Linked DNA regions of Streptomyces collinus. The protein of the gene in region 1 interacts with the protein of each later gene in a pairwise test. Links are inferred from orthologs where the notes say so. Each region holds a gene or a part of one and is shown on either strand. Other genes may lie near its edges. The genes, in order: RFN52_RS08915 and RFN52_RS27220.

Evidence for each region.
Region 2: the proteins of RFN52_RS08915 (region 1) and RFN52_RS27220 interact in binary tests that used the Escherichia coli proteins (3 or more experiments, as listed by UniProt). The link is inferred for Streptomyces collinus from one-to-one orthologs.

What each region holds. Positions count from the first base shown.
Region 1 is NZ_CP133771.1:1,981,803-1,987,802, forward strand. The notes cover bases 1,292-4,119. They hold RFN52_RS08915 (ABC-F family ATP-binding cassette domain-containing protein), read right to left. Parts: upstream 3,591-4,119; coding sequence 1,992-3,590; downstream 1,292-1,991. Other genes in these bases: RFN52_RS08910 (helix-turn-helix domain-containing protein), read right to left, coding at 1,421-1,639; RFN52_RS08920 (VOC family protein), read left to right, coding at 3,855-4,119. Also shown: RFN52_RS08900 (nucleopolyhedrovirus P10 family protein), read left to right, coding at 1-434; RFN52_RS08905 (enoyl-CoA hydratase/isomerase family protein), read right to left, coding at 466-1,269; more of RFN52_RS08920, read left to right, coding at 4,120-4,268; RFN52_RS08925 (hypothetical protein), read right to left, coding at 4,317-5,567; RFN52_RS08930 (alpha/beta hydrolase), read right to left, coding at 5,975-6,000. UniProt on the Escherichia coli protein: Genetic data indicate it may be involved in ribosome assembly or function.
Region 2 is NZ_CP133771.1:5,945,723-5,953,242, forward strand. Bases 1,056-5,403 are described here. They hold RFN52_RS27220 (multifunctional oxoglutarate decarboxylase/oxoglutarate dehydrogenase thiamine pyrophosphate-binding subunit/dihydrolipoyllysine-residue succinyltransferase subunit), read right to left. Parts: upstream 5,087-5,403; coding sequence 1,256-5,086; downstream 1,056-1,255. Other genes in these bases: RFN52_RS27215 (DUF6104 family protein), read right to left, coding at 1,056-1,166; RFN52_RS27225 (sensor histidine kinase), read right to left, coding at 5,368-5,403. In the rest of the region: RFN52_RS27210 (hypothetical protein), read left to right, coding at 1-507; more of RFN52_RS27215, read right to left, coding at 987-1,055; more of RFN52_RS27225, read right to left, coding at 5,404-6,477; RFN52_RS27230 (response regulator transcription factor), read right to left, coding at 6,474-7,214; RFN52_RS27235 (spermine/spermidine synthase domain-containing protein), read right to left, coding at 7,350-7,520. UniProt on the Escherichia coli protein: E1 component of the 2-oxoglutarate dehydrogenase (OGDH) complex which catalyzes the decarboxylation of 2-oxoglutarate, the first step in the conversion of 2-oxoglutarate to succinyl-CoA and CO(2).

The DNA.
Region 1 (6,000 bases):
CGACGACGGCGTCCCTGCTGCGGGCGACGTTGGCGACCGCCGCGACCCAGCGGCTGGGCCTGACGGTGGCGGAGGTGGACCTGCGGGTGACGGGGCTGCTGGACGAGGAGGGGCCCGGGGAAGCCGGGGTCGCCGAGCGCCTCCCCGAGCCCCCGAGTGCCGCCCTGGCCGGGGGCGGCGACGAGGGCCGGGTGGCCGCCGCCGCGCTCAGGGTGCACGGCGTGCTCCATCTGACCGGCACGCTGGGCCACCCCGTGCACATCGAGGAACTCCCCCGCGAGGGCGCCGCGCTGCCGCACCGTCATGTCCGGCTGGAGCTGGCCGTGGGCGCGGACCAGCGGGCCCGGGACGTGGCCCGCGAGGTCCGGACGGTGGTCAGGAGGGCGCTGCCGGATCACCCGACGGTGGCGGTCGTGGTGAGCGCGATCGGCTGACCGCGCTCGGGGCCCGGCGGCCCGGCGGCTCTCAGTCCCCGACGCCCGCGAGGTCCCGCAGCCTGCGGGCCTGGGACTGGCGCTCCGCCGCGCGCTGCTCCTCGTAGGTGCGGTCCTGGGCACCGCGCAGCAGGGCCTTGGTCTCGACGACCGCGTCGCGGGGCGCGGCGAGCACGGCCGCGGCCAGGTCGCGCACGGTGTCGTCGAGCTGGCCGACGGGCACGGCGACGTTGGCCAGGCCGGTGTTCACGGCCTCCTCGGCCGTGACGAAGCGCCCGGTCACGCAGATCTCCAGCGCGCGGGCGTAGCCGACGAGTCCCACCAGCGGATGCGTGCCCGTCAGGTCGGGCACGAGTCCGAGGCTGGTCTCGCGCATGGCGAACTGCACGTCGTCGGCGACGACGCGCAGGTCGCAGGCGAGGGCGAGCTGGAAGCCCGCCCCGATGGCATACCCCTGGACAGCGGCGACGGAGACGATGTCGCTGCGCCGCCACCAGGTGAACGCCTCCTGGTATTCGGCGATGGTCGCGTCCAGCTCGGCGTCGGCGCCGCGCGCGAGGTCGACGAACGACGGTTCGCCGTCGAAGCCCTCGGGCGTGAACGCCTGTCGGTCGAGCCCGGCCGAGAAGGACTTGCCCTCGGCCCTCAGCACCACGACTCGGACGGAGCCCGGCAGCTGCCGACCGGCCTCGGTCAGCGCCCGCCACAGAGCGGGGCTCTGCGCGTTGCGCTTGTCCGGGTTGGTCAGCGTCACCGTGGCGATCGCGTCGTCGACGGTGAGCCGTACGCCGTCCTTGTCGAGTACGGGAACGAGGTCCTGGTCGGACGAAGCCATGGGACGCCTCCGATGTGTGCGGTCGTCTCGCGGGCTCCCGCGACGGCTTCACCGCCGCGGCAGGCCACGCTTAAGTGACTGCACAGTAACCACCCGGCCGATCAGACGACCGACCGGGTGGCCACCATCGAAGCCGAGGGGCCACCCGGGGTCAGGCCGTGGCCTTTTTGCCCCGGGTCGCCCCGCCACGCCCTCGCAGCGTGACGCCCGACTCACTGAGCATGCGGTGCACAAAGCCATACGAGCGGCCGGTCTCCTCGGCCAACGCCCGGATGCTCGCACCGGCGTCGTACTTCTTCTTCAGGTCTGCCGCGAGCTTGTCGCGCGCGGCGCCGGTCACCCGGCTGCCCTTCTTCAGAGTCTCGGCCACCCGTGCCTCCTCATGGGAAGTGCGCTCTGGTCTCCTCATGATCACCCCTCCGGGCCTTGATGGCCACCCATTCGGCAAGGTCGGTGAGACAAGGTTGTGACGACGGGAGCGCATCCCCACATACGGAATATGGAATTCCGAAGAGCGGTGTCCCTGTGGCCGAACGGATGGTGGAGGAAAAGGCCAGGTCAGAAAGGCGGCGCGGCCGAGCCCGGAAGAATCGGGGGCTCGGCCGCGAAATCGATGTAGGACACACCTCGGTACGAGGAGATCTCACACAGATGATGGATCACCGCTGGGCCGAATGATCCATACGCCGTTGATCACGTATTCGATCAAGCGGCATTGACGCTCAGGCCAGGGCGACGAGATCCGCGTAGTCGGCGCCCCACAGGTCCTCGACGCCGTCCGGCAGCAGGATGATCCGCTCCGGCTGGAGCGCCTCGACCGCGCCCTCGTCGTGCGTGACGAGGACGACCGCGCCCTTGTAGGTGCGCAGCGCGCCGAGGATCTCCTCGCGGCTGGCGGGGTCGAGGTTGTTCGTCGGCTCGTCGAGGAGCAGCACGTTCGCCGAGGACACCACGAGGGTGGCGAGGGCGAGGCGGGTCTTCTCGCCGCCGGAGAGGACGCCGGCCGGCTTGTCGACGTCGTCTCCGGAGAACAGGAACGAGCCGAGCGTCTTGCGGACCTCCACCAGGTCCAGGTCGGGGGCGGCGGAGCGCATGTTCTCCAGGACCGTGCGCTCCGGGTCGAGGGTCTCGTGCTCCTGCGCGTAGTAGCCGAGCTTGAGGCCGTGGCCCTCGATGACCTTGCCGGTGTCGGGCTGCTCCGCACCGCCGAGCAGGCGGAGCAGGGTCGTCTTGCCCGCGCCGTTGAGGCCCAGGATGACGACGCGCGAACCCTTGTCGATGGCCAGGTCGACGTCGGTGAAGATCTCCAGCGATCCGTAGGACTTCGACAGGCCCTCGGCCATGAGGGGGGTCTTGCCGCACGGGGAGGGCTCGGGGAAGCGCAGCTTGGCGACCTTGTCGGACTTGCGCTCGGCCTCCAGGCCGGCCAGCAGCTTGTCCGCCCGGCGGGCCATGTTCTGCGCGGCGACGGTCTTGGTGGCCTTGGCCCGCATCTTGTCGGCCTGCGAGTGCAGCGCGGAGGCCTTCTTCTCGGCGTTCTGCCGCTCGCGCTTGCGGCGCTTCTCGTCGGCCTCGCGCTGCTGCTGGTAGAGCTTCCAGCCCATGTTGTAGATGTCGATCTGAGCGCGGTTGGCGTCCAGGTAGAACACCTTGTTGACGACCGTCTCGACCAGGTCGACGTCGTGGGAGATCACGATGAAGCCGCCGCGGTAGGTCTTCAGGTAGTCGCGCAGCCAGACGATCGAGTCGGCGTCGAGGTGGTTCGTGGGCTCGTCGAGCAGCAGGGTGTCCGCGTCCGAGAAGAGGATCCGGGCCAGCTCGATACGGCGGCGCTGACCGCCGGAGAGCGTGTGCAGCGGCTGGCCGAGGACCCGGTCGGGCAGGTTGAGCGCGGCGGCGATGGTGGCGGCCTCGGCCTCGGCGGCGTACCCGCCCTTGGTGAGGAACTCCGTCTCCTGGCGCTCGTACTGCCTGAGCGCCTTCTCGCGGGTGGCGCCCTGGCCGTTGGCGATGCGCTGTTCGTTGTCGCGCATCTTCTTGATCAGTACGTCCAGGCCGCGCGCGGACAGGATGCGGTCGCGGGCGAGGATGTCGAGGTCGCCGGTGCGGGGGTCCTGCGGGAGGTAGCCGACCTCGCCGGAGCGGGTGATGGCGCCGCCGGCGGGCATGCCCTCGCCTGCCAGGCATTTGGTGAGGGTGGTCTTCCCCGCGCCGTTGCGGCCGACCAGGCCGATGCGGTCGCCCTTGGCGATGCGGAACGAGGCGTTTTCGATGAGGACGCGGGCACCGGCGCGCAGCTCGATACCGGAGGCGGAGATCACGGACAGACTCCAGGGCGGATACGGGGGCGGGATGGACGGCTGAGGACGTTCCCGTCCGTCTAATGCGCGAGGAGAATGGCCATGGGGACAGTCTAACGGGGACGTGCAACCACTTTTTCTGTGTGCGGGTGTTCGATCACCGGCGGCCCGGCGGAGGGCCGTTGTCAGTGCCCGGTGGAAGACTGAACAGCGGGCCGGGGAACGGGCCGGAATCCGGCTCTCCCGGCGGGGGAACACCCAGCGAGACACGAGGAAGTGATCGCCATGGCAGGCACGTCCGGCGGGCGTCCGAGCATCTACCCGACGCTGCTGTACGCCGACGCGAAGGCGGCGATCCGCCAGCTCACGGAGGCCTTCGGCTTCACGGAGCTGTCGGTGTACGAGGGCGAGGACGGCTCGGTGCTGCACGCCGAGCTGGTGCAGGGCAACGGCGCGGTGATGGTCGGTACCAAGGGCCGGGGCGGCCTGTTCGACGCCGCCATGAAGGACGCCGGCACCACGGGGGTGTACGTGGTGGTGGACGACGTGGACGGGCACCACCGCCACGCGGTGGACCACGGCGTGGAGGTGCTGATGCCCCCGACGGACCAGGACTACGGCTCGCGGGACTACCTGGCCCGGGACCTGGAGGGCAACGTGTGGAGCTTCGGGACCTACGCGCCCGAGATACCGGGCTGACGGCCCCGGGACAGGTGAGCTGAAGGCTTCGGGGCCCGGGCGACGGCCCTAGCTGCCGCCGGTGTGCACCTGGAAGGCCGCCCGGCGGACGGCCTTGGCCAGGGCCGGGTCGGGGTGTGCGGCGGCGAGGGCGACCAGGACCTGCACGGTGCGCGGATGCCCCACGGCGCGTACCTCCTCCAGGAGCATCGGGACGGTCGGCTGCACCGCGGACTCCAAGTGGCGCACCAGCAGCGGCGCCTCCCCGTGGTCGGCGACGGCGGCCGCGGTGTCCACCCACAGCCAGGTCGCCTCCTCGCGGGTGAGGACCTCGTGGGCGTCCTCGGGGTCGGCGCCGTCGTGCTCGGCCAGCCACAGCAGCGCGTACGGCCTGAGCGTGGGCTCGTCCAGCACGCCGCGGACGTCCGGCTCGGCGGGGGCGCCGACCACGCGCAGCGCCTCGAAGGCGAGGCCGCGCAGCAGGGCGTCCTCACCGCGGGCGGCGCCGAGGAGCTCGGTGACGGCGCTGCCGACGGGTCGGGCGGCGAGCCAGGCGCGGTACTCGGCGCGGGCCGCGTTCGGGCGCAGCTGGGCGCAGCCGCGGAGCATGTCGTCGGCGGCCTGCTCGATGTTCCCGGCGGGGCTCTGCGCGGCGACGCAGATCTGCTCCAGCTTGACCCAGACGGCCCAGCTGCCGAGCGGGGTGAGGGTGGCCTGGCCGTCGCCGTAGGTGAGGGCGCCGACGGAGGCGAGGGCGCGCAGGGCCCAGTCGAGCAGGGGGGCGAGCGGGGCGTCGGTGGGCTCCGGTTCGGCCGGCGGCTCGGGCTGGGGGCCGTAGGGGATCTCGCAGCGGGCGGTGCGCAGCTCGGTGACGCGCTGCTCCAGGAGGTCGAGGAGCTGCTCCACGGGGACGGGCCCGGCGGACAGCTGGAGGAAGGACAGCGCCTGGGGCATGGCGGAGACGACCTCGGCGACGGCGGCGGGCTCGTGCTCCTCGGGCTCCGGGTGGGCGAGCGACCAGGCGTCGAAGAGCGCGACCCAGCCGCGCAGCACGGCGCTGTCGTCGCGGTCCCAGGCGCGCAGCCGCCAGCCGGGGCGGGCGCTGTCGCCGTGCACCTCGACGAGGCCGGCGAGGCGGGCGGTGTCCCAGTCGGCTCTGACCTGAGCCGGTGTCAGGCCCAGTTCGCGGGCGGCCCGTTCGGCCGTCGTGTCGGAGAGGGTGGCCTTGCCGTCGTCGGTGGCGCTGTCCCGGCCGGGACCGAGCGCGGCGTCGGCCCAGCGGGCGACACGGGCCGCGTCGGCGAGACCTGAGCGTGCCATTCTGGCCAGCTCCGCCGGTGCCGGGGTGCCCTCCGGGGGGCGTGGGGCGGGGCGGCGCGAGCGCCGCTGGTTCATCGCTGGTGGGGCGGCGGCCAGGGGTCGCGGGCGGACGAGTCGAAGCCTGGAGTCGCGCGGGATACGGGACGTCACGGGTGCAGTCTTCCGGTTGACGGTCCGAAAACCCAAACGGAATGTCACGGCGGGCGACGGGGATGGCCAACGCACCGGTTCCCGGGAGTGGTCGAGGGCCGGGAATCGGCCAGTGGTACGACGCTAAACGGAATCTCCGCGACCGGTCGGCGACGGGGGCGGCGGAATGCGGTGGCGACGGGGCGAAGGGGGCGTGAACGGGGGGTGCGTGAGAAGCCGGAACGGGAGGCCGGGCCGGCGAGTGGGTGGGAACGGCGTCACATGAGGGGTGTCAGGAAGCGTC
Region 2 (7,520 bases), 4.0 Mb from region 1 along the record:
AGCGGTGTCCCGGCCGGGGAGGACGAGGCGATGCGCACCTTCGCCGCACGGATGGGCCTCGACCCCGTCCCGGACGTCCGGGATCTCTACCGGCTGACCGAACCCGACTCGGCGACCGACGCACGCAGCCGTCTGCGCGGCCTGCTCGCGGTCCTCGCACGCGCGGGCGTCTCCCTGCCCGCGGAACTGGCCCCCGGCGAACCCGCCGGCCGCCTCCGGGAGGCCGCAGCCCGCCGCCTGGACAGCAGGCCCGTCGAGAGGCCCGGCCGGCCCGAGGCGGGCGCGGAACACGACCCCGTCGGCCACCACACACGCCTCGGCCCCTGGATGCCCTGGACGGGCAGTCCCACGGCCCGCGCCCTGGCCCTCGCGCAGCTGGCGGCGGGCCTGCCGCTCCTGGTCAGGGGCCTGCGGCGGCGGGGCGGCGGCTGGGCCACGGCCGGGGCCCTGCTCCTCGCGCACGGCGCACTGGGTCTGACCTACGGCCTCGCGCGGCGGCGCGACTGACGCCTGGAGCGGCCGGGGCCGGTTCCGTCCTACGGCCCACGCGCCCGTGCGAGTGATGCCCCGGAGCGGCTGGGGCCGGTCAGATCTACGACCATGCACGCCCCCGGGGGCTGACCCCCCGGAGCGGCCGGAGCCGGCCAGTCCTATGGCCTCACGCCCGTGTGAGTGATGCCCCGGAGCGGCCGGGGCCGGGGTCGGGCCTGCGACTTCACGCGCCAGCGAAGGACGTCCCGGAGCGGCTGGGGCTTGTCAGATCTACGATCTCGCACGCCCCCCGGGGCTGACTCCCCGGAGCGGCCGGAGCGAGCCGGTCCTATGGCCTCACGCCCGTGCGAGTGATGCCCCGGAGCGGCCGGGCCGGGGTCGGGCCTGTGACCTCACGCGCCAGCGAGTGACGTCCCGGAGCGGCCGTAGCCGGTCAGACCTGGGACCTCACCCGCCCGCGTGGGACTGACGACCGGAGCGGCCGCAGCCGGTCCCTACTCGTCGTCCTCGTCGTCCAGCCGGGCGAGCCATGTCGCCAGCCGCTCCACCGGTACCTCGAAGTCGGGATTGAGATCGACGAACGTCCGCAGCTGCTCGGCGAGCCACTCGAAGGTGACTTCCTCCTCGCCGCGCCGCTTCTCCAGTTCCTCGATGCCACGGTCCGTGAAGTACATGCCCCCAAGGATATGTGCGCGCAAACGGCCGGGCCGCACCCCCCGAGCGGGGGATGCGGCCCGGCCGCGCACGAACTGCGCGAAGGCGCTTACGCCTCGAACACCTCACGCACCAGCTGCTCCTGCTCGGCCTGGTGCCGCTTCGCGGAACCCACCGCCGGGGACGAGCCGTGCGGGCGCGAGATGCGCCGCAGCCGCTCGCCGTGCGGGACGTCCGCGCCGACCGCGAGGTCCAGGTGGTCGATCAGGTTGAGCGCGATGAACGGCCAGGCACCCTGGTTCGCCGGCTCCTCCTGGGCCCACAGGTACTTCTCGGCGTTCGGGTACTTCTTGATCTCCGCCTGGAGCTCGGCACCCGGCAGCGGGTACAGGCGCTCGATGCGGATGATCGCCGTGTCCGTGGCACCGCGCTTCTGACGCTCGGCCTCAAGGTCGTAGTAGACCTTGCCGGCGCAGAAGACGACCTTCTTGACCGCGGCCGCGTCGACCGAGGAGTCACCGATGACCGGCTGGAACTGTCCGGTGGTGAACTCGTCCGCCTTCGCCGCCGCCGCCTTCAGACGCAGCATCGACTTCGGCGTGAAGACCACCAGCGGCTTGTGGTGCGGGTTGTGCACCTGCCACCGCAGGAGGTGGAAGTAGTTCGACGGCGAGGTCGGCATGGCGACCGTCATGTTGTTCTGGGCGCACATCTGGAGGAAGCGCTCCGGACGGGCCGAGGAGTGGTCCGGGCCCTGGCCCTCGTAGCCGTGCGGCAGGAGCAGGACGACACCGGAGGTCTGGGCCCACTTCTGCTCGGCCGACGAGATGAACTCGTCCACGACCGTCTGGGCGCCGTTGACGAAGTCGCCGAACTGCGCCTCCCACATCACGAGCGCCTCGGGGCGGGCCAGCGAGTAGCCGTACTCGAAGCCCATCGCCGCGTACTCGGAGAGGAGGGAGTTGTAGACGTTCAGCCGCGCCTGGTCCTCGGAGAGGTACTGCAGCGGCGTGTACTCCTCGCCCGTGCTGCGGTCGATGATGACCGCGTGGCGTTGGCCGAACGTACCGCGCTGCGAGTCCTGGCCGGCCAGGCGGACCGGCACGCCCTCCAGCAGGAGGGAGCCGATCGCGAGGGTCTCGCCCATGCCCCAGTCGATCGTGCCGTCCTCGACCATCGACGCCCGGCGCTGCAGCTGCGGCAGCAGACGCGGGTGGACGGTGATGTTGTCGGGGATGTTGACCTGGGACTCGGCGATCCGCTTGACGACCTCCGTGGTCACCGCGGTGTTCACGGCGACCGGGAACTCGGCCTGCGGGTCCGTGGACTCGACCGTACCCGGCTGGGACGTGGCCTCACGGACCTCCGTGAAGACCTTCTCCAGCTGGCCCTGGTAGTCCTGCAGCGCCTGCTCGGCCTCTTCGAGCGTGATGTCGCCGCGACCGATGAGGGACTCGGTGTACAGCTTGCGCACCGAGCGCTTCTTGTCGATCAGGTCGTACATCAGCGGCTGGGTGAAGGCCGGGTTGTCCGACTCGTTGTGACCGCGGCGGCGGTAGCAGATGAGGTCGATCACCACGTCCTTGTTGAACGCCTGGCGGAACTCGAAGGCGAGCCGCGCGACGCGGACCACGGCCTCCGGGTCGTCGCCGTTCACGTGGAAGATCGGGGCCTCGATCATGCGGGCCACGTCCGTCGCGTACATGGAGGAACGCGAGGACTCGGGGGCCGCGGTGAAGCCGACCTGGTTGTTGATGACGATGTGGACCGTGCCGCCGGTGCGGTAGCCGCGCAGCTGCGACATGTTCAGGGTCTCGGCCACCACGCCCTGGCCCGCGAAGGCCGCGTCGCCGTGGATCGCCACCGGCAGGACGGTGAAGTCCGTGCCGCCCTTGCCGATGATGTCCTGCTTGGCGCGCGAGACGCCCTCCAGGACCGGGTCCACCGCCTCCAGGTGCGAGGGGTTCGCGACCAGGGAGACCTTGATCTGCTCGCCGTCCAGGCCCGTGAAGGTGCCCTCGGCGCCCAGGTGGTACTTCACGTCACCGGAGCCGTGCATCGACTTCGGGTCGAGGTTGCCCTCGAACTCGCGGAAGATCTGGGCGTACGACTTGCCGACGATGTTGGCGAGGACGTTCAGGCGGCCGCGGTGGGCCATGCCGACGACGACCTCGTCCAGGCGGGACTCGGCGGCCGAGTCCAGCACCGCGTCCAGCAGCGGGATGACGGACTCGCCGCCCTCCAGGGAGAAGCGCTTCTGGCCGACGTACTTCGTCTGCAGGAAGGTCTCGAAGGCCTCCGCCGCGTTCAGCCGGCGCAGGATGCGCAGCTGCTCCTCGCGCTCCGGCTTGGTGTGCGGGCGCTCGACGCGGTCCTGGATCCACTTGCGCTGCTTCGGGTCCTGGATGTGCATGAACTCGATGCCGGTGGTGCGGCAGTACGAGTCGCGCAGGACGCCGAGGATGTCGCGCAGCTTCATCATCGACTTGCCGGCGAAGCCGCCGACGGCGAACTCGCGCTCCAGGTCCCAGAGCGTGAGGCCGTGCTCGGTGATGTCCAGGTCGGGGTGCTTGCGCTGCTGGTACTCCAGCGGGTCGGTGTCGGCCATGACGTGGCCGCGGACCCGGTAGGAGTGGATCAGCTCGAAGACGCGGGCGGCCTTCGTGACGTCGTCGTCGTGGCTGGCGTCGATGTCCTTGAGCCAGCGGACCGGCTCGTAGGGGATGCGCAGCGCCTCGAAGATGTCGTCGTAGAAGCCGTTCTCGCCGAGCAGCAGGTTCGCGACGATCCGCAGGAACTCGCCGGAGGCGGCGCCCTGGATGACCCGGTGGTCGTAGGTCGACGTGAGCGTCATGACCTTCGAGATGCCGAGCTTGTTCAGGGTGTCCTGGGAGGTGCCCTGGAACTCCGCCGGGTAGTCCATGGAGCCGACGCCCATGATCACCGACTGGCCGGGCATCAGGCGCGGCACGGAGTGGACGGTGCCGAGGCCGCCGGGGTTGGTCAGGGAGACCGTCACACCGGTGAAGTCGTCCATGCCCAGCTTGCCGTCGCGGGCGCGGCGGACGATGTCCTCGTAGGCCTGCCAGAACTCGAAGAAGTTCAGCGTCTCGGCCTTCTTGATGCCCGCGACCACGAGCTGGCGGTCGCCGTTGGGCTTGACCAGGTCGATCGCGAGGCCGAAGTTGACGTGCTCCGGCTTGACCAGGGTCGGCTTGCCGTCCTTCTCCGCGAAGGAGTAGTTCATCGACGGCATGGCCTTGATGGCCTGCACCATCGCGTAGCCGATCAGGTGCGTGAAGGAGATCTTCCCGCCCCGGGCGCGCTTCAGGTGGTTGTTGATGACGATGCGGTTGTCGAACAGCAGCTTCACCGGGACCGCGCGCACGGACGTGGCCGTGGGCACCTCCAGCGAGGCGTTCATGTTCTTCGCGACCGCGGCGGCGGGACCGCGCAGCACGACCTGCTCGGGGCCCGAGGGGGCCTCGGCGGCGGGCTCGGCCTTCTTCGGGGCCGCGGCCGGCTTGGCGGCGGGCTTCGCGGCCGGGGCGGCCTGCGCCGGAGCGGGGGCCTGGGCCGGGGCCTGCGCGGCGGGCTTCGCCTGGGCCGGAGCCGGGGCGGGCGCCGGAGCGGCGGCGGGCTTCTCGGCCGCCGGGGCGGGGGCCTGCGCGGGAGCGGCCGGAGCGGCGGCGGGAGCGGTGGTGGTCCCCGCGGCCCCCGCGGCCGCGGTACCCGCCGGAGCCGAGGCGGCAGCCGCCCCCGGCTTGTAGTCGGCGAAGAAGTCCCACCAGGCTCGGTCTACGGAATTCGGGTCCTGGAGGTACTGCTGATAGATCTCGTCGACGAGCCACTCGTTGGCACCGAACGACGCGGCAGGGTTCTTCCCCGCTTGGTCGGTGTCGGTCGAGATGCTCGAGTTACTGGGGGACTGTGGCGACACGGCGGCAACCGCCCTCTTCCGCTTCACAAGATGATGGACAGCGGGAATCAAGGCTACGCCCCCTGGACGGGGAAGGTCAGGTCGGGCCGGTGCAACGTCGTGCAAGTCACATCTGGAACCGTGTTTCGGGGCTTGAAATGGCGGGAAACAAGCGTGGTTCCGCTTAGCGAGGGAAGGGCGCGGCACGGCCCCTGGCGCCGATGGCGCGGGCCTGTGCCTGATCACACGTGTCCGTCAGCGCGGACGCCCGTGGATCTTGTGGCTCCGCTTCGAACTTTACGTCAACTTGCCACAGATGACAGTCCCGGAAGAGTGACAAGAATCCGGCAACCCCGCTCGGATTCGGCCACTCCGATCCGGCCCCCGTGCAGGTCCACCGCCCAGCGGGCGATCGCCAGGCCGAGCCCCGTGCCGCCGTCGCTGCCCGGCCCCTGCGGCCGCTTGGCGCTGCCGCGGTTGAACCGCTCGAAGACGCGGTGCCACTCCGACTTCGGAATGCCGGGGCCCTCGTCCAGGACCTCCAGCTCCAGCGACTCCGGCAGCGGGCCGCGCCGCGCCTTGACCGTCACCCGGCCGTGCGGCGGGCTGTGCTTGACCGCGTTGTCGATGAGGTTGGCGACGACCTGGTGGATGCGCTCCGGGTCCGCGTGCGCGGTCAACTCCGGTGGGTGGACGTCGAGGTGCAGATGGACGTCCGTACGGGTGTGACTGCCCGAGCCGGTGGCGATTCCCGCGCGCACCGAGGCGACCATGTTGGCCTCCTTCAGCACGCCCGACAGATACGGCCACACCTCGAACCGCCGCTGCTTCAGCGGGACGACGCCGTTGTCCAGGCGCGACAGGTCCAGCAGCGTCTCCACCAGCCGGCCGAGGCGCTCGGTCTGCTTCAGCGCCGTGCGCATGGTCTCCGGGTCGGCCTGCGTGACGCCGTCGACGATGTTCTCCAGCACCGCGCGCAGTCCCGCGATGGGCGTACGCAGCTCGTGCGAGACGTTCGCCACCAGCTCCTTGCGCTGGCTGTCCTGGGCCTCCAGCTCGTCGGCCATGGCGTTGATCGTCACGGCCAGGTCGCCCAGCTCGTCACGGCGGTTCTCCCGCGTGCGGCGGGTGTAGTCGCCCTGCGAGATGGAACGGGCGACCGCCGTCATCTCGTCCAGCGGTGCCGTGAGCGAATGCGCCACGAACTGCGTAATGAGAAGCGTGGCGATCATCGAGAAGACCGTGATGAAGCGCAGCTCCGTCTTCGTATGCACCGCGATCACCGACAGGCCCGTGGTGATCAGCACCGAGATGACGACCAGCGCGCCCAGCTTGGTCTTGATCGAGAACGGGCTCACCCCGCCCCAGGGGTTCTCACCGGGGTTTTTCCGTGCGGCAGGCCCGCCGCTCATGGCGTCGGGGTCTCCAGGGCGTAGCCCACGCCGTGCACCGTGCGGATCCGCTCGGCGCCGATCTTCCGGCGCAGCGCCTTGATGTGGCTGTCGACCGTGCGGGTGCCGGAGGCGTCCGCCCAGTCCCAGACCTCGGCGAGCAGCTGCTCACGGGAGAGCACCGCGCGCGGGGTGTTGGCGAGGCACACCAGCAGATCGAACTCGGTGGGCGTGAGGTGGACGTCCTCGCTGCGCACCCGGACCCGGCGCTGCGCGTGGTCGATCTCCAGCTCGCCGAGACGCAGGATGCCGGAGCGGGGCGTGGCCGCCGCGATGGCGGCCCGCTCCACGCGGCGTAGCAGCACGTGCACGCGCGCCGCCAGCTCCCGCATCGAGAACGGCTTGGTCATGTAGTCGTCGGCGCCGACCCCGAGACCGACCAGCATGTCGGTCTCGTCGTCGCGCGCGGTGAGCATCATCACCGGCACCGGACGGGCGGCCTGCACGCGTCGGCAGACCTCCAGACCGTCGAAGCCGGGCAGCATGATGTCGAGGATCAGCAGGTCCGGCTGCCACGCCTCGGCCGTGTCGACCGCGGCCGGGCCGTCACCCGCGGTTTGCACGAGGAATCCCTCGGCCCGCAGGCGGGTCGCGATGGCGTCCACGATCGTCGCGTCGTCCTCGACCACCAGGACCCGGCGCTGTGCGCCCGGAGTAGCCGTCGCCGAACCGTTGTGGGAGGTCTGTGTCTGCTCCATCGCCCGCCCCTGGGGTGTGCTTTCCGGAATCAGTGGGGTGATTCCTTCTGACTGGCTATGCCTGCGCATGGTTGCGATTGACGCTTGAATGATCGGCGTCAGGGGAGCAGCGTACGGGGAGTCAGTACGCCTTTGCTATCCAGGGCTGATGGCGAGGTGCACGACGTCCGGAACGCCCCGGGCAACCGGGATCTCTTCGGTACGCACCTGTTGGAACCCGGCATTCCGCAAGGTTCCCTCGAATTCCGGAGACGGCTGGGCGGACCAGACGGCCAGAACCCCGCCCGGCCTCAACACCCTTGCACA